DNA from 4 places in the Bacillus silvicola genome. Region 1 is predicted to be linked to each of the others. Evidence: riboswitches for the same ligand, from Rfam matches in the RefSeq annotation. Region 1 holds a riboswitch; each other region holds the start of a gene.
The links. A riboswitch is a leader RNA that binds a small molecule or an ion and turns the genes downstream of it on or off. The one in region 1 is predicted to bind S-adenosylmethionine.
Positions count from the first base shown of each region.

Region 1 (7,477 bases):
AAATCGCTACTGCAACAGAATAATGAGTAAGAATAGAATCTGCTCGATCATCAATTAGCCAGAAATATTCATAGATTGCAATACCTATCCAAAATAAAACAGGAATAACTAAAATAGATGATTTCTTACCCTTTACAACTTTCTCATTTCCTCCTTTATCCACCGCGCGAATTTTATTACCGCTTCTAGTCCATGGAATCAAAAACAAAGTGAGAATAGCTAAAACTATAAATTTCATCAAAGGCAATGTCCCCTTTTCTTTTGTCTTCCCTTTCAGTATAACAAATAAAGGTTAATCAGGTAAAAATGGGAATAGAAATACTTTTAATTACTTATCACTGCGACTTAGTACAAATCCACTCACTACATATAAAACTGAAGCAATATAAAAGATAGTCCCTATCGTAAAGAAATCCACTAAGTAACCAGTTGCAATTATAGCTACCCCGCCACCAATCGATGTCCATACATGGTATTTCCCAATTTCGTAACCAGCTTCCTTATGCGCTACCTTTCGTGCTAATGATGTCTTCTCCGTATTGCGCTGCACAGCACCTAAAATACCCATTAAAATTTGGAGAATGTATACGTGCCAAACCTCTGTTGCAATAGGAAAACAAAGCATTAATATAGCCATGGACCAAGCGTATATAATTAATAACTTTCTATCACCTACTCTATCAGAGATTCTTCCAACTAACGGATATACTAGAGCTGAAGTTAAGGCAAATAAACCGTACGCCCAGCCAAATTGCGAGAAGCTATTCCCAACATTTCGAAGCAATAGAATGTAAAAAGGAAATACCATACTTCCCGCCATCATGATTATGCTTTGTGACGCTACAAATCTTCTATATGTCATTTGCTATACTCCTTATAAAATAAATTCACAAATCGTTCCTCTGGGTCTACTTCCTTCTTCTTCTGAAGGAATTCTTCTATACGAGGATATGCTTCCTTTAGTTGCTCCTTTTCCGGATAAGAATAATACGGTAAATAATAACTTCCATTATGCTTTAAAGTAACATCAATCATCTTCTGAATGACCACTTTTGTTTTCTTTATTTCATCCTCAGAACGCCCTTGATTAATTAAAAATACAAGCGCAAACATATCATCTTTCGCATAAGATAGCACCGCATTCTCATTCTTTTCTACATAGCGGATTGTAATGTTAAGAAGATTTAATTCCTCTTCATTTAAAACACTTCGTAAATCATCTATATACTCTGCAAAACTATCTATTGGTACAAAGTACTCTTGTAAAACTTCGGTCAAGTTCGGATTATCATATTCCATAAAAGCACTATCAGATCTCATTACATTATTTCGAGTTTCATACTTACCATCTGTACGTTCAAAATAACTTCTTTGTATATCCCAAAATGCATTCTTTCCCCAATCACTATAACGCGATAATCCAAGCAAAAACTTCGGTGCGGCTATAATATTTTCTTCCTTTAATTCGCTGTATTCTCCCAGCTTCTGCTGATCTTCTGCCAATACATAATCCGTCACATACATTTCTTTCAAGAACGACTTTGGTGCAACAGAAATACGCGCTAAATGCATACGTATATTCTCAGCCTTCTTCACCTTCTCCTTAAAATACGAAGAATATTCCTTATAGTCTAGTACCCTCGTATGCGTTTCATATAATTCATCATTAGTTAACTTTAGCGTCACATCTAAAATTACACCAAACAATCCGTATCCCCCAATTACATACGGAAGCAAGTCCACATTTTCTTCTCTACTTACATTACGTACCGTACCATCTGCCATTAACAATCTGAACGACTCTACTGTATCAATCAATGCTTCATGACGAATATCACGCCCATGTACATTTACACTTAATGAACCACCAACAGTAAAAATATTTTGAGATTGCATCACTTGAACTGCAAGACCATATGGATTGATTTTCTTTTGAATGTCATTCCATGTGACACCGCTTTGTACCCTAATCCTCTTTTTCTCCGGATCAAACTCTAATATTTCATTATAGCCCTTCATATCAAGCATCGTGCCGTTCGGATAATACGTCTGTCCGCCTTGGCTATGTTGCATACCTGCAATAGAAATCTTCTCTCCAGAAGCATTTGCATCTTGCACTAATTTTTTAAATGAATTTTCATCCTCAGCATTTTCAACACGTTTAATTTTCGTTGGAAGTAACTTTCCTACATCACTCATAATAGGATGATCCAGTTGCTCTTTGTATGTATATATAGATGTCGCGAGCAACACTGTATACGCTACAATAACAACTGCTATCTTTCTTTTTTTCAAATGGCACTCTCCTCGTTTGAAATTCTAATCTCACTAGTACTTCTCTCTATTTTTATTGTACCTACTTTTTTAAAAGGAAAATACTACACTGTAAAAAAGAACTATCCTTCTTTTACTTACTATGAAGTGAAACCATAAGCATGATTTTAAAAAAATTTAAATATGATGTAGAGGAAAATAACTTTATTCAGGAGGTTGCTATGAAAGCAATTATTTGCACAAAATACGGGCCACCTAACGTTCTCAAGCTTCAAGACGTAAAGAAACCTACTCCTAAAAAGAATGAAGTATTAGTTAAGATTCACGCAACAAGTGTAACTACTGGAGATTGTAGAATGCGGAGCTTTTCTAGCCCCCTATTATTTTGGATTCCTATGCGAATTATATTAGGTTTCAGAACACCGAGAAGGCCTATACTCGGTGTAGAATTATCTGGTGAAATTGAAGAAATAGGAACGGATGTAACTCAATTTAAAAAAGGAGACCCAGTCTTTGCATTAACAGGACTGAACGTTGGTGGTTATGCTGAATACACATGTGTGCATGAAAGCGGATTGATAGCATTAAAGCCCCTCAATTTAACATATGAAGAAGCTGCTGTTATTCCTTTTGGTGGCACTTCAGCATTACATTTTTTGAGAAAAGGACACATAAAAAAAGGACAGCAAGTACTTATATATGGCGCTTCCGGATCAGTAGGTACCGCTGCTGTGCAACTTGCTAAATATTTCGGTGCGACTGTTACAGCTGTTTGTAGCAATTCAAATTTTGAGTTAGTACAATCTTTAGGAGCTAATCACGTAATTGATTATACGAAAGAAGATTTTACAAAGCGAGATGAACGCTACGATATTATATTCGATGCAGTTGGAAAAATTAAAAAATCCCATTGCAAGAGTGCATTAACAGCTAACGGTAAATACGTGTCAGTCAACGGAACGATGGCAAAAGTAAGCAAAGAAGATATGCTTCTACTAAAAATGCTAACGGAAGAAGAAAAATTAAAACCAGTTATTGATAAAACTTACCCGCTAGAAGAAATTTCAGAGGCTCATACGTACGTAGAGACCGGACATAAAAAAGGGAATGTTTCCATCACCTTAAAATAAAATATATTCAGAAAATAATATTGACAATTCTTTTTGTAAGATTTACTATTAATACCATATTTAAAAACTACATACACATACTCTTATCAAGAGTGGCGGAGGGACTGGCCCGATGATGCCCGGCAACCGAGCTTATAACGTATAAGCTAAGGTGCTAATTCCTGCAGAACGATTTTCGTTTTGGAAGATAAGAGAGGAACCTATTTCGTCTATTCGGCACCTCTCTTATTTTTGAGAGGTGCTTTTTATTTTGGAACGTATATTAAGGGGGAATTATAGATGAAAAAGGTATTATTAAGTATTGTAAGTGGAGCTGTATTATTGTTAGGTGCATGTGGTGCTAATTCTGATAAAGAGGTAAAAGCATTAGATGAGAAAAAGATTACCGTTGGTGTAACAGGTGGACCGCATGAACAAATTTTTGAAAAGGTGAAGGAAGTTGCAGCAAAAGATGGTCTCGAAATTGATGTAAAGGTATTTAATGATTATGTAGCGCCAAACGTATCTTTAGATGAAAAAAGCCTCGATGTAAATAGCTATCAAACTAAATCTTATTTAGATGTATTTAAAGCCGAACGCAACATGAAATTAACTGAAGTATTTTCAACAGTAACATTCCCTATGGGCGTATATTCTAAAAGTTTAAAAGATGTAAAAGAATTAAAAGAGGGTGACGCAATTGCTGTACCAAACGATCCAACAAATGAACTTCGAGCTTTAAAACTATTTGAAAAAGCAGGGATTTTAAAAGTCGATCCAAAAGCTACAGAAAAGGCAACTGCAAAAGATGTAATTGAAAATCCAAAAAAATTAAAGATTGTTGAATTAGAGGCATCTCAATTACCAACGCAGCTAAGTGAAGTGAAAGCCGCTGCAATTAATACAAACTTTGCATTAGGTGCAAAATTAAGCCCAGCGAAAGATTCTATTTTCCGCGAAGGAAAGGATTCACCATATGTGAATTGGGTCGTTGTTCGTACTGAAAATAAAGATGATGCAGTTGTAAATAAATTGAAGAAAGCTTATCAATCTAAAGAAGTAAAAGATTTCATTGAGAAAAAATTTGATGGTTCTGTTTTACCGTCTTGGTAGGAGCTGACTATAATGATTGAATTAAAAAACGTCTCCAAAGTATTTACAACAAAAAAAGGGAATGTTGAGGCCCTTAAATCAACTTCCCTTAAAGTAAAAAAGGGCGAGGTATTTGGAATCATTGGATATAGCGGCGCTGGTAAAAGTACATTAATTCGCTGTGTAAATTTATTAGAAAAACCAACGACAGGAAATATCATTATAAACGAACAAGATTTAACAACCTTATCGACAAAAGAACTCGCAAAAGCGAGACAAAAGATCGGCATGATTTTTCAAGGATTCAATTTACTTAAAACCGTTACCGTTTATGAAAACATCGCACTACCCTTACGTCTATCTGGTCTTCCCAAAAATGAAATTGAAAAAAGGGTAGAAAAGTATTTACGCATTGTTGATCTCTTTAATAAAAAAGACGCCTATCCAAGTGAATTATCTGGTGGCCAAAAACAACGTGTAGCGATCGCTCGTGCACTATCTCATGAGCCTGAAGTTTTATTAAGTGATGAAGCAACGAGCGCATTAGATCCGGAAACGACCGATTCTATTCTTGATTTGTTATTAAAAATCAATGAAGAAATTGGAATCACGATTTTACTAATTACACACGAAATGAATGTCATCCAGCGTATTTGTGACCACGTTGCCGTTATGGAACATGGGGCGGTAGTCGAAAGTGGAACCGTAAAAGATATTTTTACAAACCCACAACATGTAACAACGAAGAAATTTGTAAATAGCGCATTTGCAGCTAAAATTCCAGAAGAGGTACAGAAAGAGCTACAAAGCACTGGAGAAATCGTAACACTTTCATTTATAGGAACCGCTTCAGGAGAACCAGCGTTAGCTGTCGCTACAAAACGTTTTCAGGTATATCCTAATATTTTATCAGGCAATATTACGCAGTTAAAACATGAGGCATATGGGAAACTGGTCGTTCATATGCAAGGTGACAAAAATGAAGTAAACCGTGCTTTATCATTTTTACAAGAACAAGGAATTATCGTAGAAGGAGGTAGAACAGATTATGGGAAACAAGCCCTTTTTGGATGAGTGGGGTAACGTAATATGGGAAGCAACAATTCAAACATTTCAAATGACATCTATTTCATTACTTATCTCTATCCTTATTGCATTACCACTTGGTGTCACACTTGTTTTAACGAGACCTGGTGGACAGCGAGAAAATAAAATTATCTATCCTATTCTTAATACAGTTATTAATGTCATTCGCTCTCTTCCATTTATCATTCTATTATTCTTTATTTTACCTTTCACAAAGTTTCTAATGGGAACATCAATTGGCGTACAAGGTGTTATCGTACCACTTGTCGTATTTACAGCCCCTTATATTGCACGTTTAATGGAAACTGCTTTATTAGAAGTGGATCGTGGTGTCATTGAAGCATATCAAGCAATGGGAGTCTCTACTATAAAAATCATTTGGCACGTTATGGTTAAAGAAGCCCGTCCGTCTCTCGTACTTGGATTAACAATCGCAACAATTGGCTTAATCGGTGCAACAGCAATGGCTGGACTTGTAGGTGCTGGAGGCCTCGGTGATTTAGCATATCGATTCGGACATTTACGCTACGAACCTGAAGTGATGTATGCAACAGTCTTTATTTTAATCATTCTCGTTCAAGGATTACAGTCATTAGGGAATGGTATAGCGCGAAGATTGAAGAAAGATTAAAAAGAAGGTATCTCACTGAAATGAGATACCTTCTTTTTAATTATAAAATTATCTCTTAAATCCACCTTCTGAATGAATAACTTGTCCTGTAATCCACTCCGCTTCTTCACTTACTAAAAACTTAATAAGCCTCGCTGCATCTTTCGGTTCACCAATTCTGCCGAAAGGAAACATCGGTTTTAATCCTCTTTTTATCTCTTCTGTCATCCATCCCGTATCAGTTGGCCCTGGATTAATTGCATTAACAGTTATACCTAAATGGGCTACCTCTGCTGACAAAGTACTAGTGAGAGCATCAATAGCTCCCTTCGTTGTTGCATAGGCTAACTCGCCAGCCATAGGTCCTTTAAACTGTCCCGAAGTAATATTAACGATTCTACCACCTGATTTCTTATTAAATCCACGTGCAAACTCACTACTTAACAATGTAGTGCCGCGAACATTTACCATGTAATGTTTATCCAAATCTTCAGCAGTCAAATTGGAGAAATCATTATTCGTAGAATACGCTGCATTGTTAATTAATATATGAGGGTACCCTAGTTGTTCAGTAACTTTATTTATAAGCTGATTTGATGCATCATTCCGAGTTAAATCTAACTCCATACTTGATACTTTCACACCGTTTTGTAACAGCTCTTCTTTTAATTGTATTTGTTCATTTTGATCAACGCCCCAAGGCATCTCTTTATCGTAATTCGTCCAGTACGTAAAAAATATATCGTATCCTGCTTCAGCTAATTCTTTACAAATAGCTGCTCCAATACCATCTAGACGACTAACTCCTGTAACAACAGCTACTTTATTTTTTAATTGATTCACACTATACTCCTCCAAGTTTAAAGGACGCATATTTTATATAAGAGATATAAATTTCCCCACATAGGCATCTATCCTTACAAAAGGGATGTACAAGCTAAATATGCAGTCCTTGAATGATTTACAGATAGCTAAATAACCCCTCGCTTATGAGAGAAAAATTCATCTATCTAATTTCTAATCATTACAAGTTCATCCACATATTGAGTCTTTGTCCCCTCTCCATATATCTCCAAATTTTATTTTAACATTAAAGATTTAATATTTCAAAAAACGAAATAATTACTCCTATTCATGAAGTATCATGTACTATAAACCGTAGTTAATAACTAATTTGAATTTAAGTGTATACATTTACCATTACCTATTCGTTGTATAAGTGTAAGGAGGAAAAATGATGGGAAAAGAAAAAATATTGACCTCCTATCTTATCAATTTAGGAGAGGAAGTGTTCAAGCTATTACTA
Region 1 is NZ_JBNGVC010000013.1:1,034,416-1,041,892, forward strand. It holds gene ACP6L7_RS27410 (DUF3981 domain-containing protein) at 1-238, opposite strand, end outside; gene ACP6L7_RS27415 (MFS transporter) at 329-862, opposite strand; gene ACP6L7_RS27420 (FAD-binding oxidoreductase) at 859-2,295, opposite strand; gene ACP6L7_RS27425 (NAD(P)-dependent alcohol dehydrogenase) at 2,496-3,404, shown strand; SAM riboswitch class I at 3,485-3,598, shown strand; gene ACP6L7_RS27430 (MetQ/NlpA family ABC transporter substrate-binding protein) at 3,684-4,496, shown strand; gene ACP6L7_RS27435 (methionine ABC transporter ATP-binding protein) at 4,509-5,549, shown strand; gene ACP6L7_RS27440 (methionine ABC transporter permease) at 5,524-6,192, shown strand; gene ACP6L7_RS27445 (SDR family oxidoreductase) at 6,241-7,044, opposite strand; gene ACP6L7_RS27450 (RNA polymerase sigma factor) at 7,409-7,477, shown strand, end outside.

Region 2 (7,477 bases), on a different contig from region 1:
CATCCATGACAAGATCCATCAAAATAATATCCGGTCTTAATTGCAGTGCTAACTCTGAACCTTTTCTTCCATTTTCAGCTTCTCCAACTACTTCAATATCTGGCTGTGTTGATAAATATGCTGATACACCCATTCGAACCATTTCATGGTCATCAACTAGTAATACTTTTATCATGACTCTCCCCCTCTCTCAATCATAATCGGTACTTTCACTTCTATTTGCGTACCTTTATTTGGAAAACTAAGCACTTTTAATGTACCACCAATTTCATGAACTCGCTCTTGCATTGATCTTAAGCCGTATGAACCTGCCTTATTAACCCCAACTTTAAAACCAACACCATCATCAATAATTTTCAAAATCGCATATTGATCAATTTTACGTAGGCGTACTTCGGTTTTCTTTGCCTTCGCATGCCGTAAAGTATTAGACAACGCCTCTTGTACAATACGGAATAAATGATCTTCTACACCTTTTTTTAATTGAATTGGTTCAATTAACCATTCAATTTTCATATGTTGCTTTCTAGACAGTTCTGTTAATAATTCTTCTATACCCTCTGTTAGTTTCTTACCTTCTAACTGCACTGGGCGTAAATGAAGGAGCAATGCTCTCATTTCTGATTGTGCATTTACAACCATATTCTCAACAAGCTGCAACTGTTTTTTCGTCGTGTCTGGAATTTCAGCTACTTGTTCATTAATAGCTGACATCATCATCGACATTGCAAAAAGCTGCTGACTTACAGAATCATGCAGCTCTCTCGCTAATCGATGCCTTTCTTGAGAAATCGCTTCTTGTCTCATCTCTTCATTCCAATGGGCTCGTTCATTTGTTACTTTTTGAAATAGCCCAGCTTGCTCCTCTAATCGACGAGCCAGAACGATTACTTTTCGTTCCACTTCATGAAATTCATCATCCGCAGTAAACGAAACATCACTCGGAAAATTCCCTCGTTCTACTTCAAATAGAAAAGTATTTAATCCTTGTATACGCTGCTCTATATAATAACCGATTGCATACCCTACAATTCCTCCGATAAGAAGACTAGTACTCATAATAAACAAGCCAATTGGAACAGAAGCAATGGATTCTTTCCATAGTAAATCATAAACTTGTTGTTCGCTTTTCCATACATATACAATTGTACAAATAAGTGCGATACTCACAGAGGACAACATAGAATAACGAATATACATCCACGAAATATTCTTTTGTTTTTTCATTATACTTTCCTCACTTCCGTATCGCCTACGACAAGCGAAGAAATAATTTTTATACGGCGAGGAGCTTCTTTATACTGTTCTGTTCTAAACGTAACATTACGGTTAAATCCTGTTTCTTCGTGTCCCGGCAAGAGCACTCGCCCAACAATAACAGAATGATTTAAAGACAGTTCGATATCATATGGCACATATAAACGAATATTACCAACGACTCCCCGAATAACAATTACCGTTTCTCCCTCTGGAATCATCGCAGTTGTTAAATCAATCTCGACATCACAAGCACCATATTGGACATTAATATCCTCAAGTTCATAAATATGATCCATCATTCGTACATTACCTACGAACATATTTTTTATATACGGTTCTGTACGATATATTTGTTTTTCTTCATCTATATATCCCTTTTCTTTAATTTCAACTTTCATTGCTTTTTGCTGATGTCCTTGTTGAATAAGTTGATAACCAATTAAAGCTAAACAAGCAAATACAACAAGTACGAATGCTGCTGATGAAAATAAGAAGAATAAGAATACAATACCACCGACAAATAAAAATACATTCCCTCTTACATAACGATTTTTCTTTCGGTAATGCCTTCCAAACATAATCATAATAAATGCAAAAATTAGACCACCTGGTTCAAAATGTCCGAGTATCATATCAAGAAAAAGACCGAATCCAAATATGATGAGGAGCATCCCCATTAATTGTGTTTTTGAAAAGTGCTTCTTCATTTCAGCTCCCCCCCCCTCTTTGTCACATATACATAGAAGAAAAGGCATTGCTTTCCAACACCTTTTCTTCTATCACTATATCATAAGCCTGTTTTATTATATACTACAATTATTTTGTTACTTCTTTCGTTAACGATACTTCATTTTTCTCTTTCATTTCACGCTCAAGTTTTGCAATTTTCATATCAAATGTATCACGCTCATGCTCTTCATTTATACGAAGCTCTAAGTCACGAATGTGATCTTCAATCTCTTCGAATCGTAAGAACGGATTATTTTCATCCATTTTATGAATAGCAGTATTCATACGGCGGTTTGCATGCGCCATATTTTCACGTGCCATTAATTCCATACGCTTTGCGTTCATTTCTTTTAATTTATTTTTCATTTCTGAAAGACGACGCTCTAACTCATCAATTTGCTCTACAACACCAGCATACATTTCTTCTAAGCGAGTTACTTGCCCTTCATAATACGCTACTTCTTCTAATGCACGTTCATGCAATTGTAATTCGCCTGCTTCTTGTGCGATGATAGCTTGCTTTGATCTTTTATTAACGAAATAACGTGCTTGCTCAAGTTCACGAGCGAAGTTAGATTTTAATGTTTTATGACGCTGAATTAACTTCTCAATTTTTGTTATTTCACGCTCACTATCGCGTAAATATTGGTTTAACATAGCAATTGGATTTTTTCTTTCTTTCTCATCTAACACGTTATGAAAATCAGCTAAAATTGCATCGCGTACACGTCCGAATAAAGATTGTTTCATTATAAATCTTCCTCTCTTCTACTTTATAATTTGATTTATTTTATATTAGTTTTTCATTAACTTGTTCCACTCATCTTCAAAGTTGCTATATGGTTTAGAACTTTCTGGAGCAGAATCAACAACTACATTTTTTTCTTTCTTCCACTCACGGTATCCGTAGTATAAGACTACTAATGCTGCGATACCGATTAATGCTGGGGAATGAGAAAGTGCAATGGACAAACCGATTAAACCAACAATACCCCAAGCTAACTTCCCAAAGAATGATTTAGCTCGCACAAATGATTTATAGCTCCAGTACACAACTCCTGCTCCAATGGCGAATCCTACAATACCAGCAAGACTACCAAGAGCAATTAAAGCCAAAATACCGGCTGCGATAAACGCTAGAAATTGTTTCATCTTGTGCTTGCCTCCCTTCGATTTGATACTCTTATCTTAACTATTTTTTCTTTTTTCCATAACGAGCTTAAGAACCGTTTTGAACTCAGACTTAAGACTGAGTTCAATTCAGCCTTTTGTAAAAACATAAGGTAGGATAGGATAATTCCCTCTTTTATCACGCATAAAAAGCCGTACAGAGAATATTCTCTGTACGGCTTCTGTTACTACGAATAACATCCATATTTAATTATGCTGTTTTATGATACTTTTTCTTTTCCGCCACTTTAGAAAACCTCGGGAAACCAATTAATATAGAAATAATTCCACATACTCCAACCAAAATTGGATAAAATGCGTATGGTAACAATTCAATTGGAGATAACGCGGCAAACCCTGCCGCAGTTAACATTTGAGCACCATACGGAATTAATCCTTGCACACAACATGAGAAAAGATCTAATACACTCGCTGATTTACGTGGATCAATTTCATATTGATCCGCAATGTTCTTCGCAAGAGGACCAGTAAAAATAATTGAAATCGTATTATTCGCTGTACACATATTCGTCATACTCACTAAACCAGCAATACCGAACTCTGCTCCTTTTTTCGAACGAATGTTACGTGTTAAAAGATTCATTAAATATTGAATACCACCATTATATTGGATCAGTTCAACCATACCACCGATTAATATAGCAAGTAATACTAACTCCATCATACCGCCCATTCCAGTCGTTACACTTTTAAAGAAACTTTCTAACGTGTAACTTCCATCTATAAGACCGATAGCACCAGATAATACAGTTCCACCAGTTAACACAATAAGTACATTCCAACCAAGTAACGCTGTAATAAGTACTCCTGCATATGGTAAAATCTTTATCCAGTCAAAACTATGTGCTTTAACTTGTGTATCACTTCCTAAAGTAATTATTACTAATAGAACAATTGTAATAATAGCCGCTGGTAATACAATTAAAAAATTTGTTTTAAACTTATCTTTCATTTCTGTTCCTTGTGAACGAACAGCTGCGATTGTTGTATCTGAAATAAATGATAAATTATCACCAAACATCGCTCCGCCAACAACAGTAGCCATCGCAAGTGCAATTGAGATATCAGTTTGCCCACTAATACCTACAGCAATTGGTGCTAACGCTGCAATTGTTCCCATTGAAGTTCCCATCGCTAATGAAATAAATGCCCCGATAATAAAAATTCCAGCTACGATAAATCCTTGCGGCAAAATAGATAACGCTAAGTTAACTGTAGAATCAACTCCGCCCATTCCTTTAGCTGTTTCAGAAAAAGCACCTGCAAGAACAAAAATTAATACCATAATCATAATATCCGGATTTCCTGCACCTTTAGCGAATCGCTCCACTTTCACATTAAAGCTTTCTTTGTGATTCATCGCTAAAGCGACTCCTACAGCAATTGAGATTGCTATAAGTATCGGCAATTTATAGAAATCACCTGTAATAATTCCAGAACCAATAAATAGCGCCAAAAATATACCAAGTGGTAATAAAGCTAAACCATTTCCTCTCGTTTCTTTCAAAGTACCATCTCTCCCTAGTTTCAACCTTTTTTCTAATGAATAACAAAAGACCTCTTCCAACGAGAAGAGGTCTTATACATCTATAAGAAACGCTCTTCTCATCTTTCAAGCACATGCTTGCTGGATTTGGCACAGCACTCTAAAATCGAGTCCGCTGCCGAGGCATCGTAGGGCCAGTCCCTCCGCCTCTCTTTATAAGAAGGTTTCATATTTATTTTTTAATAATAATTTCTTCCCTAACTTTACTCGCTTACAAAACAAAAGTCAATTATTTTTTGTATAGATTTTTTTGGTAATTATACAAAAATTTGAATACAACAATCATTTTAACTTTTTGATTTCTTCTTCCAATATTGAAATCCAATAAAATTCACTCTTTTTTATTGTAGCTATGATACATTTCGTAGTGTACCAAGCTAACTCATACTCTTCTTTTGTAACATCGCCACTTTTATAAGCATTCTCTAGCTCATCTTCATCCAATACATACATTTTACCATTCGGTAATAACACTACATCTAAATATAAATCATCAAAATAAGGTAAACCACGATCGTCTACTTTAAATTCTTTCGTCACATCGATATAATATTGCACTAATTTTTTTTGATCGTCTAACATAGCTGTAATTGCAAAGTTTTTCCCGTTTATAAAATATTGAATCCATGTATACCCATCACCTGCAATGCAAAGTTCTTTACTATTGTACTCTTTATAACTAGGCTCTCTCACCTTTTTTATGTCTAGTATTCCTAACATTCCCTCTTCTACTTGCTTAACCCTATAATCCTTCTCTATTAGTCGCTTCCACGAAGAACCGTCACCATATTTACGTTTCATTACGTCCGCTCCTCTTCTATATATAGAAAAGCCCCCACATATTATGTGAGAGCTTGTTCATATTATAATTAAGCTGCTTGACCCTTTTCAGATATCTCTTTTAAATAGGCTTGTCCTTTTTCAGCGTCATATTGACCTTCCCACTTAGACATAACTACAGCCGCTAAAGAGTTACCTACAACGTTAACTGCTGTACGAGCCATATCAAGAATACGGTCAATACCTGCAATAAACGCTAAACCTTCAGCTGGAATACCTACTGTACCCAGTGTTGCTAATAATACAACGAATGATACGCCCGGTACACCTGCGATACCTTTTGATGTAACCATTAATACAAGTAATAACGTAATTTGTTGTGTAATGGATAATTCAATACCGTACATTTGCGCTAAGAAAATTGCCGCAATCGCTTGATATAAAGTTGATCCATCTAAGTTAAATGAATAACCTGTTGGAATAACGAAAGATGTAATTGCTTTCGGACAACCGAACTTTTCCATTTTCTCCATAATTTTCGGTAAAACCGTTTCTGAACTTGCTGTAGAATACGCTAAGATCAGCTCGTCTTTTAAAATCTTAAAGAATTGGAAAATATTTATTCCAAAGATTTTCGCTGTAAGTCCTAATACGACTACAACGAAGAATATCATTGCCCCATATACTACAATGAGTAATTTCCCTAATGGAATTAATGAAGCTAATCCGAATGTAGAAACTGTAACACCAATTAATGCAAATACACCAAATGGTGCAAACTTCATAACTTGGTTCGTTACATAAAACATTGCATCTGCTACACCTTGGAAAAATTGTAGAACTGGTTTGCCACGCTCACCAACTGCTGCTACACCTAAACCAAATAATACTGAGAAGAAGATAATAGCCAGCATATCACCTTCAGCTAATGATTTCATAATGTTCGTCGGAACAATATTTACAAACGTATCCGCGAACGAATGACTTTGTACTTGCTCTGTCGTATGTGTATATTTAGAAATATCTGTTTTTGTTAACTTATCCATATCAACGCCTTTTCCAGGTTGGAAAATGTTTGCTATTAATAGACCAACAGCAATTGCAATCGTTGTAATAATTTCAAAGTAAATAATTGTTTTTCCGCCTAGTCGGCCTAACTTCTTAACATCGCCAACACCAGCAACCCCAACAACAATACTTGCTACAACAATCGGTACAACAATCATCTTAATTAATCGGATGAAAATATCACCAATTGGTTGTAAGTACTTCACCACTTCTGGATTGCCAAAGAAAATCGCCCCAACTGCAATACCAAGCGCAAGACCAATTAATATTTGCCATGCAAGTCCTATTCTTTTCATACTTGTTGTAACCCCCTCGATGTGTCACTCTATCTATCCCTCATTCTATCTATATCTATAAAACTAAGAAATTAAGAGTATTACATATTATTCGACAATTCACTACATTTTGTCCCTGTTAAAAATCATAAATCAAAAATTAAAATCTGACAACAAAATAAGTTTGCACGAATGCAAATAATTTTCTTGACAAAAACAAACCCCATGTCAGAAAACCTCACATGAAATCGATTCCTCACTAGTGATTGATAGGTTTTTAAAATACTGTTTCATTATGGAAAACTCCATCATTTCCCATGATTTTAAAAAGAAATATAGAAATTGATATCTTTTTCTATACATTCAAGAATTTTAACTTTATGACAAACACTACGAAAAGATACTAAATTCCGACAAAACTTAGCAAAATTATAAAATTTTCTTTACATTATGATTACAACGATAGACACTCTTCTTCTCATGATATATAACATTCATAGGGAAAGGAGCCAGACAACAATGAAAAAGAAATTTGCAGCGATTAGTGTTTTAGCAGCAGGAACGATTTTTGCTTCCCCGTTACTTTCACCCGTGTACGCTGAAACAAATCAAGATAAATTAACTGACA
Region 2 is NZ_JBNGVC010000001.1:955,146-962,622, forward strand. It holds gene ACP6L7_RS05020 (response regulator) at 1-175, opposite strand, end outside; gene ACP6L7_RS05025 (sensor histidine kinase) at 172-1,227, opposite strand; gene liaF (cell wall-active antibiotics response protein LiaF) at 1,227-1,967, opposite strand; gene ACP6L7_RS05035 (PspA/IM30 family protein) at 2,077-2,739, opposite strand; gene ACP6L7_RS05040 (lmo0954 family membrane protein) at 2,785-3,141, opposite strand; gene ACP6L7_RS05045 (Na+/H+ antiporter NhaC family protein) at 3,371-4,687, opposite strand; SAM riboswitch class I at 4,783-4,888, opposite strand; gene ACP6L7_RS05050 (ribonuclease FAU-1 family protein) at 5,009-5,527, opposite strand; gene gltP (glutamate/aspartate:proton symporter GltP) at 5,596-6,870, opposite strand; gene ACP6L7_RS05060 (murein hydrolase activator EnvC family protein) at 7,369-7,477, shown strand, end outside.
Region 2: another riboswitch for S-adenosylmethionine. It lies ahead of ACP6L7_RS05045 (Na+/H+ antiporter NhaC family protein); the one in region 1 lies ahead of ACP6L7_RS27430 (MetQ/NlpA family ABC transporter substrate-binding protein).

Region 3 (7,477 bases), on a different contig from region 1:
TAACTCAATATATCCATTAATATTTTTTATCATTTTAGCCAAGAAGACTCCTTCCTCAAGGAACGCTTAGTGAGTAGGTGGGAGATGAATTGGCTTCGGACAAGGGATGGCAGGAATCCATCTTAATTGTTCTACATACATAAACTGTTACTTCACTACCTATCGAATGTACGTTTGTTGTACAATAGAAACATACCGAAATGGAGGTGAAATGAATGATGACTAATAAAGCATATAAATTTCGTATCTATCCAAATAAAGTACAAGCAACCCTAATCAATAAAACGATTGGCTGTTCTCGTTTTGTATTCAATCATTTCCTATCTCTATGGGATAATGCATACAAAGAAACAGGGAAAGGTTTGACATATGGTAAATGCTCTTCCAAACTCCCTGCCATGAAGAAAGAGTTTGTTTGGCTAAAAGAAGTGGATAGTATCGCGATTCAGTCGTCTGTTCGCAACCTTGCGGATGCTTATACACGCCTTTTTAAAAAACAAAACAATGCCCCGCGTTTCAAATCTAAGAAGAACAACGTACAATCTTATACCACAAAACAAACAAATGAAAACATTGCCGTTGTAGGAAGCAAAATAAAATTGCCAAAATTAGGTCTTGTTCGATTTGCCAAAAGTCGTGAAGTAACAGGACGTATTTTAAATGCTACAGTTAGACGGAACCCTTCTGGCAGATACTGTGTGTCATTATTAGTTGAAACAGAAGTGCAAGAACTTCCGAAAACAAACTCTTACATTGGAATGGATGTGGGACTAAAAGATTTCGCCATTTTGTCAGATGGAACTACCTATAAAAATCCGAAGTTTTTTCGATCATTAGAAGAGAAGTTGGCAAAAGCACAGCGTGTTCTTTCTAGAAGAATGAAAGGATCTTCTCGTTGGAATAAACAACGAGTAAAAGTAGCTAGAATTCATGAATACATGACGAATGCTAGAAAAGATTACTTGGACAAAATCTCGACTGAAATCATCAAAAACCACGATGTTATCGGTATAGAGGATTTGCAAGTATCAAATATGTTAAAGAATCATAAGTTAGCAAAAGCAATTAGTGAGGTATCATGGTCTCAGTTTCGAACTATGTTGGAATACAAAGCAAAATGGTACGGCAAACAAGTCATTGTTGTATCGAAAACATTTGCTTCAAGCCAATTATGTTCTTGTTGTGGATATCAAAACAAAGACGTTAAAAATCTAAACCTACGTAAATGGGACTGCCCTTCTTGTCGTACACACCATGATAGGGATATTAACGCAAGTATCAATCTAAAGAATGAAGCGATAAGGCTTCTAACCGCAAGGACTGTGGAGATAGCCTAATAAATTAGAGTTCGATAGAACTCTTTACTTAGGAATCCCCCTCTTCTAAACGAAGTGAAAGTGGGGGTAGTTCAAGCGATTGAATATAATGTCACACATTTTATAAGGTAAAAAGGAAAGGATAGATGAACAGGAGAGTATACCTGTTTACATCTATCCTTTTTTACAACAATATGACCACATTTACTACTACAACAAGGATTTTTACCACAACAAATTTTCATATAGTTATTGAACTATTTTTTGAATAGCTAAATTAACCTCTTCGTTAACTTTAATTACGAATAAATAGTCCCCTTCACCTTCAATTGGATCAACTACATCTTCATTAAAAGATTCAGCATGTTGTCTACCATATCTATTAAACTAGCGGTTTTTATTTTCCCTGATTCCTTTCCATACCTAAGGTACCCAAAAGTCCACTGGATTCCCGAGGCTACCATCCACATTTGTGTCTCTGAAAAGACATTTTGTGCCAATAGACGTAACTGTAGATTCCTGAACAAGCAAAATCATGAAAATACACACAAAGATAGATTATCATCCATTACATTACTGTTTTGCTTCGTTCGAATAGAAAAACTCGGAAGAACGCCACTTGTTCGATATCTCCTCAATGTGATAAGGTGTCGTTCTGCAGCATCCACCTATTAAACGTGCACCTGCTTGGTACCATTCTTCGGATTGAATATCCAACCCGTTACATTGTTCATGACCATGCCATGTTTTTGATTCTGGATTATAAGTTTCACCCGAGTTCGGATAAACAATAATCGGTTTTTTGGTGTTTGCCCTCAACTCTTGGATTGCACCAGTCACAACGGTTACTGGCGCACAATTGATGCCTATCGCTACAATTTGTTCACTTTTCTCAAAAACTCGTGCACACTCCACGAGTTTCATACCTTCACTAATCTCTTTCTCATTTTTTAGCGAAAAGGAAAGCCAAGCATATGTTTCTGGAAACTCACGCAATAATGTATCTAATACTCTTGCTTCTTGCAGGGAAGGGATCGTTTCAAATGCCAATAGATCTGCACCTGCTTCGATTAACGCTGACATTCTCGAACGGTGAAAGTCTGCTAATGTTTTATCTGTCACACCATAGTTGCCTACATACTCTGAACCATCTGCAAGGTAAGCCCCGTACGGCCCAACTGATGCAACAACCAATGGTTTAGGCCTATTCGTTTGCGTGTTTTCCTTCCAAAAATCATCTCTTGCCCTTCTTGCAAGTAACACCGTTTTCTTAATTAATTCCAAAGCTTCCTGTTCTTGTATTCCACGCGCGGAAAAACCACTAATAGTAGCTTGATAGCTTGCTGTTATGGCACAGTCCGCTCCAGCACGAAAATAGTCCGAATGAACCTGATAAATTAGTTCCGGATTTTCTAGTAACACACGTGCCGACCAAAGGGGATCGTCCAAATTACATCCATGCGCCTCCAATTCTGTAGCTAATGCTCCGTCAAGAAGCATAATGGAATGTTGGGATAAAATAGCATCAATTGGGTTGATTTTGTTCGACATAATCTACGCCCCTCTTTTTTAGATTTTTTGTTAGATAATAACTTCCATAGCAAAACAAAATAAACGGTATGCCGCAATATAAGGCAATTCTCTGTGTTGGATCGAATGCAATTCCAATACACGATGCCAGACAAAGGATAAAAGAAGCAATTGGTACTAATGGATATAGTGGTGTGCGATAAATCAAGTCCTTTTCAGAATTTCCTTCTTTCAAAAATTGTCTGCGAAATAGGAACTGGGAAGCACTAATACTCATCCAAACTACAACTACTGCTAGACCGGAAATGGAAACAAGTACGATATAGATAGTATCTGGTGCCACAATACTTGAGAGCAAAGCCAAAGCTCCACCCACCATGCTGAAAATGACGGCGTTGATTGGAACACCTTGCTTCGTCATTTTTCCAAAAATCGGGGATATCGTATTCTTATTAGCAAGCGACCAAAGCATTCTAGAAGAGGCATAAAGGCCTGAGTTTGCCGCAGATAAAATGGCTGTTAAGATAACGAAATTCATTATGTCAGCTGAATATGGCACCCCAATTCGTTCTAGAACTGCAACAAAAGGGCTCTCTAATACCCCTGCATCGGAAATAGGCAATAACGCAGATAAAACAACAATCGTTCCTACAAAAAAGATGATCAATCTCCACAGAGTAGTTCGAATGGCCTTCGGTATCATTTTTTCAGGGTTCGCTGTTTCTCCAGCTGCAATGCCTATTAATTCTGTTCCCGAAAAAGCAAAATTAACCGCAAGCATGGTCATTATAATGGCCGTAGCACCATGAGGAAATAAACCTCCACTTGTAAAATTAGAAAAGAATGGTGCTGCTTTTGAATGAGTCATCGGAAGAAACCCTAGCATTGCCGCTACTCCTAAAACAATAAAAATCACAATAGCTATAACCTTTATCGATGAAAACCAAAATTCGGATTCGGCGAAAAATTTAACAGTCAGGACATTTAATACAAAGATCAAAATGGCAAAAAGAGCACTCCATACCCAAACATCAATCGATGGAAACCATCGCTTCATAAGTAATCCTGCGGCTGTAAATTCAGAACCTAAAGCAACAGTCCAAGTTAACCAATACAACCAGGCTACTGTATACCCTGTACCCGGTCCAATGTATTTAACTGCATAACTATGAAATGCGCCCGTTTCAGGCATATGTACGGAAAGCTCTCCTAAACATAGCATAACTAGATAAACCACTAGCGCACCAATCAGATAGGATAGAATTGTTCCAAACGGGCCAGCTTGTTGAATAGTGTAACCCGGGCTTAAGAATAAGCCAGTTCCAATCACCCCACCAAGTGATAGCATGACTAAATGACGTGCTTGCATTTTCCTTTGAAATTCTTGCCCATTTTTGTTCTCCATTTCTACTCTCCTTTAGTTACTATCCAGAAAAAACAAAAACGCACTCTAAAAAAGAGGGCGCTACTGACAAATAAAAACGGAAGCTCTCATCTATCAGGATTATCACCCGCTGGAATTAGCACAGTGTCTACTTAAGCAGACCTGTTGCTGAGGTTTCATAAGGCCAGTCCCTCCACCTCTCTGGATAAGAAATATTTTTTTATAACCTTATCAATCCATTCAATAACTGTCAAGATAATTCTGTTTTTTTGAAATTTTACCTATTATAGAAATACAAAAAAATAGAGTATTACCATAACTGCAACCCACTCCTTCTTGGGTATTATTTAAAAATCGAACATACAAAACCTCATTTATTTATGATAGGGTTCACAAGCACTTCCTCAAAATTTGATGCACTTCTAAATATCTTCTTACTTCTTTGCCTATGGGGTCACCATACATAACCATCAACTCAGGAAATTTTAATACCCTCAAATATCAAAAAACGTTATCCTTTCTAAACAAGCTAAATGAGAAAGGATGATGTTTTCTTATGAATCTCTCGATTCAAGATGAATTACTACCATTTGCAGAAGAACTACAACGATATGTTACACCTGTATTCTTAGAAGAACTTGCAAAAGAAATAGGATTTATAAAGCGAAAACGTAAGCTTTCTGGATCAGACTTATCTGCTATTTGCATTTGGATTAGTCAACGGGTGGCAAGTGATTCCTTGGTTCGATTATGTAGTAGGCTTCATGCAGCGACAGGCACTTTACTTAGCCCTGAGGGCTTAAATAAACGTTTAAATGCTACAGCAGTTTTGTTTTTAAAACATATTTTTTCTTTACTGTTACAACAAAAAATATGTGAACAAACTCAAATTTTTAATCAACTTTTTTCCTATTTTGGACGAATTCGTATCCTAGACGCTACTGTATTTCAAGTACCAAATACTTTAGAGAATGTATATCCAGGCTCTGGAGGATGCGCTCAAACAGCTGGAATTAAAATTCAATTGGAATATGATTTGCATAGTGGGCAATTTCTTAATTTTCAAGTTGGACCAGGGAAAAATAATAATTAAACATTTGGTACAGAATGTTTAGATACCTTAAGACCAGGAGATTTATGTATACGTGATTTAGGCTATTTTTCATTGGAAGACTTAGATCAAATGGACCAACGAGGTACATACTATATTTCTCGTTTAAAATTAAACACAAATATATATGTGGAAAATCCAAACCCAGAATACTTTAAAAATGGTGCTATTAAGAAACAATCAGAATACATACAAATCAATGCGAAACAGATTTTGAAACAGTTACAATCCGGGGAAACATTTGAACTAAAAAATGCTTATATTGGAGATAAACAACAACTGTTTGCACGTGTTATTTTTAATCGATTAACAGAAAAGCAACTTCAAAAACGACGAGAAAAGATAGCAGAGAAAGAAAAATCACAAAATAGAACATACTCAGAGAAAAGTAAAATGATAGCGGGATTAAACGTATATGTGACAAATACACCTTGGGAATGGGTTCCGATGGAACAAATACATGAGTTGTATACGTTGCGTTGGCAAATAGAGATTGTTTTTAAAACATGGAAATCACTCTTCAAAATAGACCAGTATCGTCTTGTAAAACAGGAGAGATTAGAGTTCCAGCTATATGGAAAGCTAATCGCTATTTTCCTGTGCTCCTCTACGATGTTTAAAATGCGCCAACTTCTTTTACAAAAAAAGAAACAAGAATTAAGTGAATATAAAGCAATTGAAATGATTAAAGATCATTTACACATTTTATATCGAACCATACAGCAAAACACCCAAGAAATAACAAAGATTCTAATCCGCCTGTTCCACTTACTCCAGAAGAATGGCCGGAAATCTCATCGATACGAGAAGAAAACAGTCTTTGATATTTTAGGTGTTGTCTATGGGCATAATGGTTTGAGAAAACAAAAGAAAGCTGCATAATTTTTAAAAACGATACCTATCTAGGTTTATTTGGTATGCTCGTTTTTAAGGACACAAAATATTTTAAGAGTTTTTTCGTTTATACGAACGAAAGTTCATTGTGTTTCCACTCTTAAGTTGATGGGCATGTATGGTGACCCCACATCCATCAACTTAAGAAAAACAAATGCCCCAGAACGAAAAAATCACTTCTCTAAGGCTAGTGATTTATAAGAATTTAGCTCATCATTTCGTTTTATGTAACTACGAATTTCTTACCTTGCTGGCAATAGGGTACCGCCAGCATTTTGGAAAAAAACACGCTAAGCAAAAAATACAATGAGCTGCCCATATGGACAGCTCATTTACATAATTATCGTTATTGGTAGCAAGATTAAGGGGGAACTCTACACTCACAAGGGAAGCTCCTTTTTTCGCTCTATGGACCTATGCATTTTTAAATGACTGCTTAACTGAAAAAGCCAATTCCAATGGAATCAGCTTTTTTCTCGCTTTGTTGCTATTTTATTATCTCGATTTTCCCATTATTTGAATTTAGTTTAACTAAATTTTCACCTTTACCAATAACAACATTTCCTTTATATTTATTGAGAATATCGATTCCCCCATTATTACTATGAACATCAAAGGTTGTATTGGTTGGCTCCTTATCTGTTTTAATCATAATCTTCGCATTGCGACTTTTCAATTGAATATTCCGATCCAAGTCTTTTGTGACAAGGGAAATTTTTCCGTTGTTCGAGTCCCCTATCAGATTTCCCTCTACATTATTAAGTTCTATTCTTCCATTAGCAGAATTCACTTCAACCTTTTCAGATATGATATCTTTTAAGTCAATTTGGCCATTTTGTGATTCCACGTTCAGACTCTTTATGTCCAATTCAGCCATTTCTACTTTTCCATTAGCACTTTTAACGACAAACGACTTATAAGATTTCTTGGGCACATACACTTTTAAATGTAACGATTGAATATGAAAACCAATGTTAAAGGAGCTTTGTTCTTTTAATGTAACCGTAAGTTTCTTTCCTTCCACATTTGCAGAAAGATTCAGCTTAGAAGCTTTCACTTCTTTTGATTCTAACTCTATATTAGTATCCGTACCTGTCGTTGGGATGATTTCAACAGTTGCATTTTGAGCGATGACATCTACATCCGTTACCTCATCTGAAATCGATTTTTTCTCTATATTCGTTTCCTTATTCATCACTTGAGAAAATGTAAACAGGCCCCCTACTATACCGATTAATAACA
Region 3 is NZ_JBNGVC010000017.1:20,274-27,750, forward strand. It holds gene tnpB (IS200/IS605 family element RNA-guided endonuclease TnpB) at 216-1,337, shown strand; gene mmuM (homocysteine S-methyltransferase) at 1,890-2,867, opposite strand; gene mmuP (S-methylmethionine permease) at 2,842-4,251, opposite strand; SAM riboswitch class I at 4,335-4,442, opposite strand; partial or broken gene ACP6L7_RS31605 (IS4 family transposase) at 4,787-6,223, shown strand; gene ACP6L7_RS31610 (DUF4097 family beta strand repeat-containing protein) at 6,723-7,477, opposite strand, start outside.
Region 3: another riboswitch for S-adenosylmethionine. It lies ahead of mmuP (S-methylmethionine permease); the one in region 1 lies ahead of ACP6L7_RS27430 (MetQ/NlpA family ABC transporter substrate-binding protein).

Region 4 (7,477 bases), 250 kb from region 1:
TGTATTGTCAATAGTAATTTTGATTGTAAATTTCTTAAAAACAAGTTATATTTTATTGAGAATGATAATCAATTGTTAATAGCTGAGGAGTGGGCACGAATGAATCGAGAAGAATTATTTGATGTAACTGTGATAGGTGGAGGACCTGCAGGGCTTTATTCGGCTTTTTATAGTGGACTAAGAGAGATGAAAACGAAAATAATAGAATTTCAACCACAGTTAGGTGGTAAAATACATGTTTATCCGGAGAAAATGATCTGGGATATTGGCGGATTATTACCGGTTACTGGCGAGAAATTAATCGAGCAACTTGTACAGCAAGGATTAACATTTCAGCCTGAAGTTGTATTGAATACAAAAATAGAATCAATTATTCGTAATGAAGATGGTATTTTTACGTTGAAAACAAGCAATGGAGAAGAACATTTTTCAAAAACAGTGATCGTCGCAACTGGGAGTGGTATATTGAATCCACAAAAGTTGTCAATTGAAGGTGCGGAGAGATTCGAAGTCTCGAATTTAAATTATACAGTTAAATCGTTAAAACGTTTCAAAGATAAAACGGTAATTATTTCAGGTGGAGGGAACTCTGCAATTGATTGGGCGAATGAATTAGAACCAATCGCGAAAAAAGTTTATTTAACATATAGAAAAGAAGAATTATCTGGTCACGAGGCACAAGTCAAACAACTTATGAATAGTTCAGCAGAATGTTTCTTTAATACATCGATTACAAAATTAATTGCTGGTGATAACCATGAAACGATTGAATATGTAGAATTAACAAATCATGAAACGGGAGAGGTTTCTCAGTTATCTATCGATGAAGTTATTATTAATCATGGATATGAACGTGACATTACATTATTGGAAAATAGTGAGCTAGATGTCGCAATTGTAGATAATTACTTTATTGCAGGGAATGCAAATAGTGAATCCTCGGTAGACGGATTATATGCTGCTGGAGATATTTTAAAGCATGACGGAAAATTACATTTAATTGCAGGGGCATTCCAAGATGCTGGAAATGCTGTGAATAAAGCGAAACAATTTATTCAACCAGATGCAAGTGAGTATGGTATGGTTTCTTCTCATAATGAGGTATTTAAGAAGAGAAATCGAGAATTGATTAAGCAGATGATGAAATAATAAGGTGAACTTTAATCAGCGGGGGATCCATCCCCCCACTGATTATTAGCCATCATCAATCGGGCTTTTACGGGCAGCCCGACTCCCACCTAACTCCCTCGCATTCGCTGGATTTTGAGATGGGAGTCTTACTGCCCACAAATAGCGGGATAAAGGAACAAGTATACCCCCATTCACTTCTCTATTCGTATGGACGAGAGAGGTAAATGGGGGTTTTCCTGTTTATTATATCTGCAATCATTATCATGACACCGGTTTCATTAGTTCATGTGACATGAACGTTTTATTTGTAATCTCTCTAGAAAACAATGAATCTAGGTTTGGTTTATGCTGTCCCTTTTGCCTGTTCATTCGGAAATGGCATATTTAGTATAGAAGCAATGTATTGTTTTCCATGTTTTCGAGCTAGTGATTCTAATATTTGGCGAACGCGTTTTGTAAGATGGCCTTGTTTTTTTATAGCTTCACAATATGCATCATAGAAAACGTATTTCGCCCAAAGGAAATCATCTTGTTGGAATAAGAAATGATTTTTGTACCATTCGCCAATTGTATGATAGCAATTGCTTTCATGTACTGCTGCACTTTGTGAAAGAATACGATCGGATAAAGACTTAGATAGATGAGAAATTGTGTTCTCTGTTTCAACTCGTAATGTTTTTTCTAACATTGTAATGATGTGACGAGTAGCCATATGTTAACTCTCCTTTGTGTAAATGGGTAATACCATTCTATATTTTTAAAAAATACTTACTATATTATTATACAATATATGGAATGCATCTACCTGCTTTTTAATTTGTATTTACAAAATCTTTTTTATTTGTTTACAAAAATAAAGTAAGATACAGTATATATATGAAAAAACTATAAAGGAATGAACACATTGTATATAACGATAGAAGAGGCTGCGGAATATTTGAATTTACCCAAATCGTATGTTGAAGATTTAATTCAGCAAAAGAAAGTTCGTGCACTGTTTGATGGAGAGCAATATTTATTAAACAAGGAACAGTTTAATACACATTTAGAACAAATGGAGAAATATAAGCAATTAGTGGAAGAAATATTAAATGAGCCAATTCCGGAAGATATGGATGTTAAAGACGAAGATTAAATTTATGAAAATCCCCCGTATTAAGATATGCAGAAATGTATCTTAATACGGGGGATTTTTGTATGAAGATATGAAAAAATCACCCAAAATCCTAGAGTTAATTTAAGGGAAAGAAGATTTTATAGGGATTCGTACTATTAGTTAAAAGCATATTTTTTCATAGCGGGGACAAACATAGCGAACATAACCTGTACAGATACATGTACTATCAGTGCAAAAGCTTATAAATTAATGGAAGGGGTTTTCTCGTGAGTTTATTTCATTGTGATTTTTTGCAAGATTTAATTGGATCTTATGTAAGAGTAAACAGAGGTGGACCAGAATCTCAAAAAGGGACAATAGTATCAGTATATTATGAGGAAGTTTTAATTTTAGGGAAAAACTTCAACATGGAAGTTGGTTTTCTTTATCGAATTAATGAGTATACAACAGATTTAATTAGACAGAACTTAGATAATGTAGAAGATTTATGGAACTGGAATCGTAAAGTATTCAATCCAGCGGAAGAAGAGATTGCAGGAGAAGGTCTAGTCGGTGTGTTACTCGTTTATGAAAATAACGAGACATACATGTATAATGTAATGAATAGTAGCCAAGTTTTTCAAAAATATAAAACAAATGCGACATACTTCCAAGTAGGGTGTGGAATTTATGCAGGCTTGTGTAGTTTATTGTTAGATACTTTTGGACAAGGCGCCTATTATGTTGAAGAATTATTATTAAATACTGAAAGTAAGTATGGGGAATATTTAAATTTATATATGAAGGATATTGTAGTAGGACATAATAATTTTACAGATGGATTGCTACACGATAGGGTAAGGTGGATATAAATTGTGATTGAAAAGGAAGGAGCTGTATCTCCTTCCTTTTAGTATTAGAAGGTTATATATTGCTCTGAAAGCAATTTCATACGTATAATTTAAGGGGATAACATGTGAAATGTCATTTTTGTATTGATCAAGAGGAGTTTTTATATGAACAAATACAAGAGCTTGATTTATGAAGAAAGAGAAGCTTTAAAAGTATTTATATTATTATTCTATATTATATTCTTTTTATATGACGCTATATATTATTTTGTATATCCTGCTATGAACATTAATGGAACAGCGGTAGGTTGGCCAAAAGGCAGCCTTGGGATAGGCGTATATATATTTGTAATAGCATTATTTCCTATTTCAATATATCTTCAAAAAAGAGGCTATGTATATTCTATAAAATATTTATTTTTATTTGGGTACATGTTCATTAATCTTATTAATAATTTAATGATTTATTTGCGAACGGATAGAGCTTTTGAACATGGTAGTATGGTAGAAATGTTATTAATTTTATTTGCACCAGTTTTCGTGAACAGAAAATATTTTTATTTAGTTTCCTTTAGTGTAATTGGAAAGTATGTACTTTTTACATTGATATTACAAGATTTAAAAGTTGTGATTCCGCTTGTCTTATGTATATTCTATTTCATTATTTCACATTCTTTGTTAAAACGATTTCAATCTTATGTAAGAACAGTGTTTGAAATGATGAACAATATGAAAGAGACGGAAAATTTAGCTGTAATTGGGACAATGTCTACAACAATTGCGCATGAAATCCGAAATCCATTAACGGCTTTGAAAGGGTTTACGCAAATGCAAAAAGAAAGAAACCCTGAAGATATGATTAGCTATGAAATAATGCTACAAGAGATTGAGAGAATCAACGGTTTTGTTAGCGAATTGATGTTATTAGGAAAACCGAAACCAACAAATTATGAATGGTGTAACATACGGGAAATCCTTTTATATGTTGTGCAGTTAATGGAAAGTTATGCGAGTCAATATAAGGTGAAAGTTTATTTGCAAGGAGATGGAAATTTACCCGTTATAAACGGTGATGATAAACAATTAAAACAAGTGTTGTTAAATATTATTAAAAACGGAATAGAATCAATGCCCGAAGGTGGGGACATTCATATTCGGGCATATGAAAAAACTAAGGGGTATTTGTGTATTTCTGTCGAGGATCAAGGTTTAGGGATAGAGAAGGAGAAGCTAGAGAAGATTGGAAAGGCTTTTTACACAACAAAGGAGAATGGTACAGGACTTGGTTTAATGATTACATATAAAATTATTAAAGAACATCAAGGGAGTATCACCGTTCAAAGTAGTATGGGTGTGGGAACGAAGGTGGAAATTTATTTACCGACAGTGTAGAGAAACAGAAGAAAGTATTTTTCAGAAAAGTGTTCTTGTTGTGTAAATATAAACATTTTATAAAATGTTTCAAGAAGGGTTTTTTTTATAAAATACTTCGTTTATAATGGAGGAAAATATCGACATGAGATTGGTTGCTCATGTAGCGGTTCGGTAGTGTTATGAAAAGAAAAGAAGGGGTGCACGCGCATCCTTTTTTCTATGCGGATATTATGAAAGAGGTGGTATGATGGAATTAACATTAAATTCGACTGTATGTTTACACACGATTCAATTTCGAAAAGAGAAATTGAATTATATTGTAAAAGATACAATTACAGGAGAAACATATGAAATGCCGCCACTTTGGATTGATGCACTAGCAATGATGCGTGACGGTTTTTTATTGGGAGAAATTGAGGAGAAATTAAAAGAAGAGTATCCGACCGAAGAAGTAAATATGGTAGCATTTACGAGGCAATTGTTAGAGCTAGAGCTGGTCGAAATGGTGGATGGAGAAGAGATAGCTTGTACAAAGAAGAAAGATAAAGATTATTTAGCTTGGTTACGCCCAAGAGTGGAACAATTCTTTTTAAACTTAAATAAAAAATATAAAAGCAAAGGTCAAAAATGATCTTTGCTTTTTTTGTAGGCGTGTTTAAAAAATAACAGCGAATGCTCTTGCGAAAGCACCGTCACTATCTTTAATTTTTAAAGGTGCTGCTGAGAAAAAGAAACGTTTCGCTTTAATAGCATCTAGATTTGTTAAGTTTTCAATTAAGTAAATGTTATTCCCTAGTAATATGTGGTGAATCGGTGATGTTTCTGTCGTTACCTCATCAGGAGAAATAAAATCTAAACCGACTGATTTTACTTTTAATTGAACCAGTTCTTCAGCTAATTCTTCGGAAAGATAAAACGCTTCTTTCTCATAAGCTGCTGTATTCCACTTATTAGATAGATTGGAATGGAAAATGACAATATCATCTTCTTTTATATCGGTATTATGCAATACTTCCTTAGGTAACTTTCTCTCTTGGATATGAGTTACATCGATAAGAACGGCCTCACCTACAAATTGTTTTAGGGGTAATTGATCAATGGTGGTTGCACCTGAAATGAAATGCGCAGGGGCATCGCAATGTGTACCTACATGAACGACAGAATGAAAATCTGTAACTTGATAGCCCGTCTCTTCAACGTTTGTAATTGCTTCTAGTTGGATTTTTGGTGTTCCAGGAAATTGAGACATATTGTTTTCAAATGTTTGTGATAGGTCGATTACTTTCATTTTAAATACCTCCAATATATGTTTTAAAATATAAAAAACTCATCTTTCATAATCAAGAAAGATGAGTTTTGCACACAATGGTTAAGTTTTATCTTTCAAAATGCATTGCATTTTGCAGGAATTAGCACCTATTCAGTTTGTATAAACTGAGGTTGCTGGGCTTCAAAGGGCCGGTCCCTCTGCCTCTCTTGATAAAGATATATTCAGTTTTAATATTTCGATTTTTTTAATAATTAAATTGTAATTCATTTCCTTTTTTAGTGCAATACAAAATAGGTATTCACCCAAATAAGGTGGCTCGCATATTGTAGCTTATGTAAATAGAATGCTGCGAAGGAGTGAGTGCAGTGACAGGTAATGTATTGAATTATTATGCTGGTGGAAATACAGCTAGGGGATTTCATAATTTATACGAAGAGAATTTAAAAGGGCTAGACAGGTTGTTTATTTTAAAGGGTGGTCCAGGAACTGGGAAATCTTCTTTAATAAAGGCAATAGGTCGTGAATGGGTTGAAAAGGGATATGATATTGAACTTTTACATTGTTCTTCTGATAATAAGTCAGTTGATGGAGTGATTATCCCAAAATTAAAAGTAGGAATTGTTGATGGAACATCACCGCATGTTATTGAGCCTAAAATGCCAGGGGTTGTGGAAGAGTATATTAATTTAGGAGTTGCTTGGGACTCAGATAAATTAAGAAAGCAGAAGTTAGAAATTGAACGATTTGTATCAGAAGCGAGCAAGGCTTTCCAATCTGCTTACGGATGTTTTCAAGAGGCATTAGTTATACACGATGAGTGGGAGAAAATATATATTAATAATATTGATTTTAACAAAGCAAATGGACTAACAGATCAATTGATTCAGAAATTATTTACAGATAAAAAGGGGAAACAATCGATTGTGAAACATCGGTTTTTAGGAGCTGCTACACCGAAAGGAGCAGTTGATTTCGTTCCTAATTTAACAGAAGGATTACCACATCGTTATTTTATAAAAGGACGCCCTGGCTCTGGAAAATCAACAATGCTCAAAAAGTTAGCGCAGGCAGCAGAAGAAAAAGGGTTTGAAGTTGAAGTATATCATTGCGGATTTGATCCGAATAGTCTTGATATGGTTATTGTAAGAGAATTAGGATTTGCAATTTTTGATAGTACCGCACCACATGAATATTTTCCAAGTCGCGTGGGTGATGAGATTATAGATATGTACGCTCTTATTGTTACACCGGGGACGGATGAAAAATATGCTAAAGAAATTCGTGACGTTTCCATTCAATATAAGGCAAAAATGAATGAGGCGATGTCTTTCTTGGCAAAAGCGAAATCAGTTCGTGATAAATTAGAACGAATTTATATTGCTGCTATGGATTTTTCAAAAGTGGATGCATATAAAGAGGAAATTCAAAAAGAGTTTGAACGAATTACCGCTACTGTAATTGAAAAGAGAAAGTAGGATTTATTGAACTGTCAGAAAATTTCTGACAGTTATTTTAGTATGTAGTAAAATTGGTAATATATTTGTCGAATTTCCAAGGAAATAATCAAAAAATGGGGATGGTATGAAATGAGAGGGAAAATTGAATTAGAGCTAGAAAGAATTGAGCAAGAGAATGATGTGAAAATTTTATTTGCAGTGGAATCAGGGAGTCGTGCTTGGGGATTTCCATCGAAAGATAGTGATTATGATGTTAGGTTTGTTTATATACATCCAGTAGAATGGTATTTATCAATTC
Region 4 is NZ_JBNGVC010000013.1:783,355-790,831, reverse strand. It holds gene ACP6L7_RS26120 (NAD(P)/FAD-dependent oxidoreductase) at 100-1,149, shown strand; gene ACP6L7_RS26115 (hypothetical protein) at 1,475-1,843, opposite strand; gene ACP6L7_RS26110 (helix-turn-helix domain-containing protein) at 2,027-2,266, shown strand; partial or broken gene ACP6L7_RS26105 (S-adenosylmethionine decarboxylase related protein) at 2,620-3,099, shown strand; gene ACP6L7_RS26100 (ATP-binding protein) at 3,244-4,470, shown strand; gene ACP6L7_RS26095 (hypothetical protein) at 4,700-5,083, shown strand; gene ACP6L7_RS26090 (cyclase family protein) at 5,108-5,740, opposite strand; SAM riboswitch class I at 5,826-5,938, opposite strand; gene ACP6L7_RS26085 (PRK06851 family protein) at 6,088-7,197, shown strand; gene ACP6L7_RS26080 (nucleotidyltransferase domain-containing protein) at 7,309-7,477, shown strand, end outside.
Region 4: another riboswitch for S-adenosylmethionine. It lies ahead of ACP6L7_RS26090 (cyclase family protein); the one in region 1 lies ahead of ACP6L7_RS27430 (MetQ/NlpA family ABC transporter substrate-binding protein).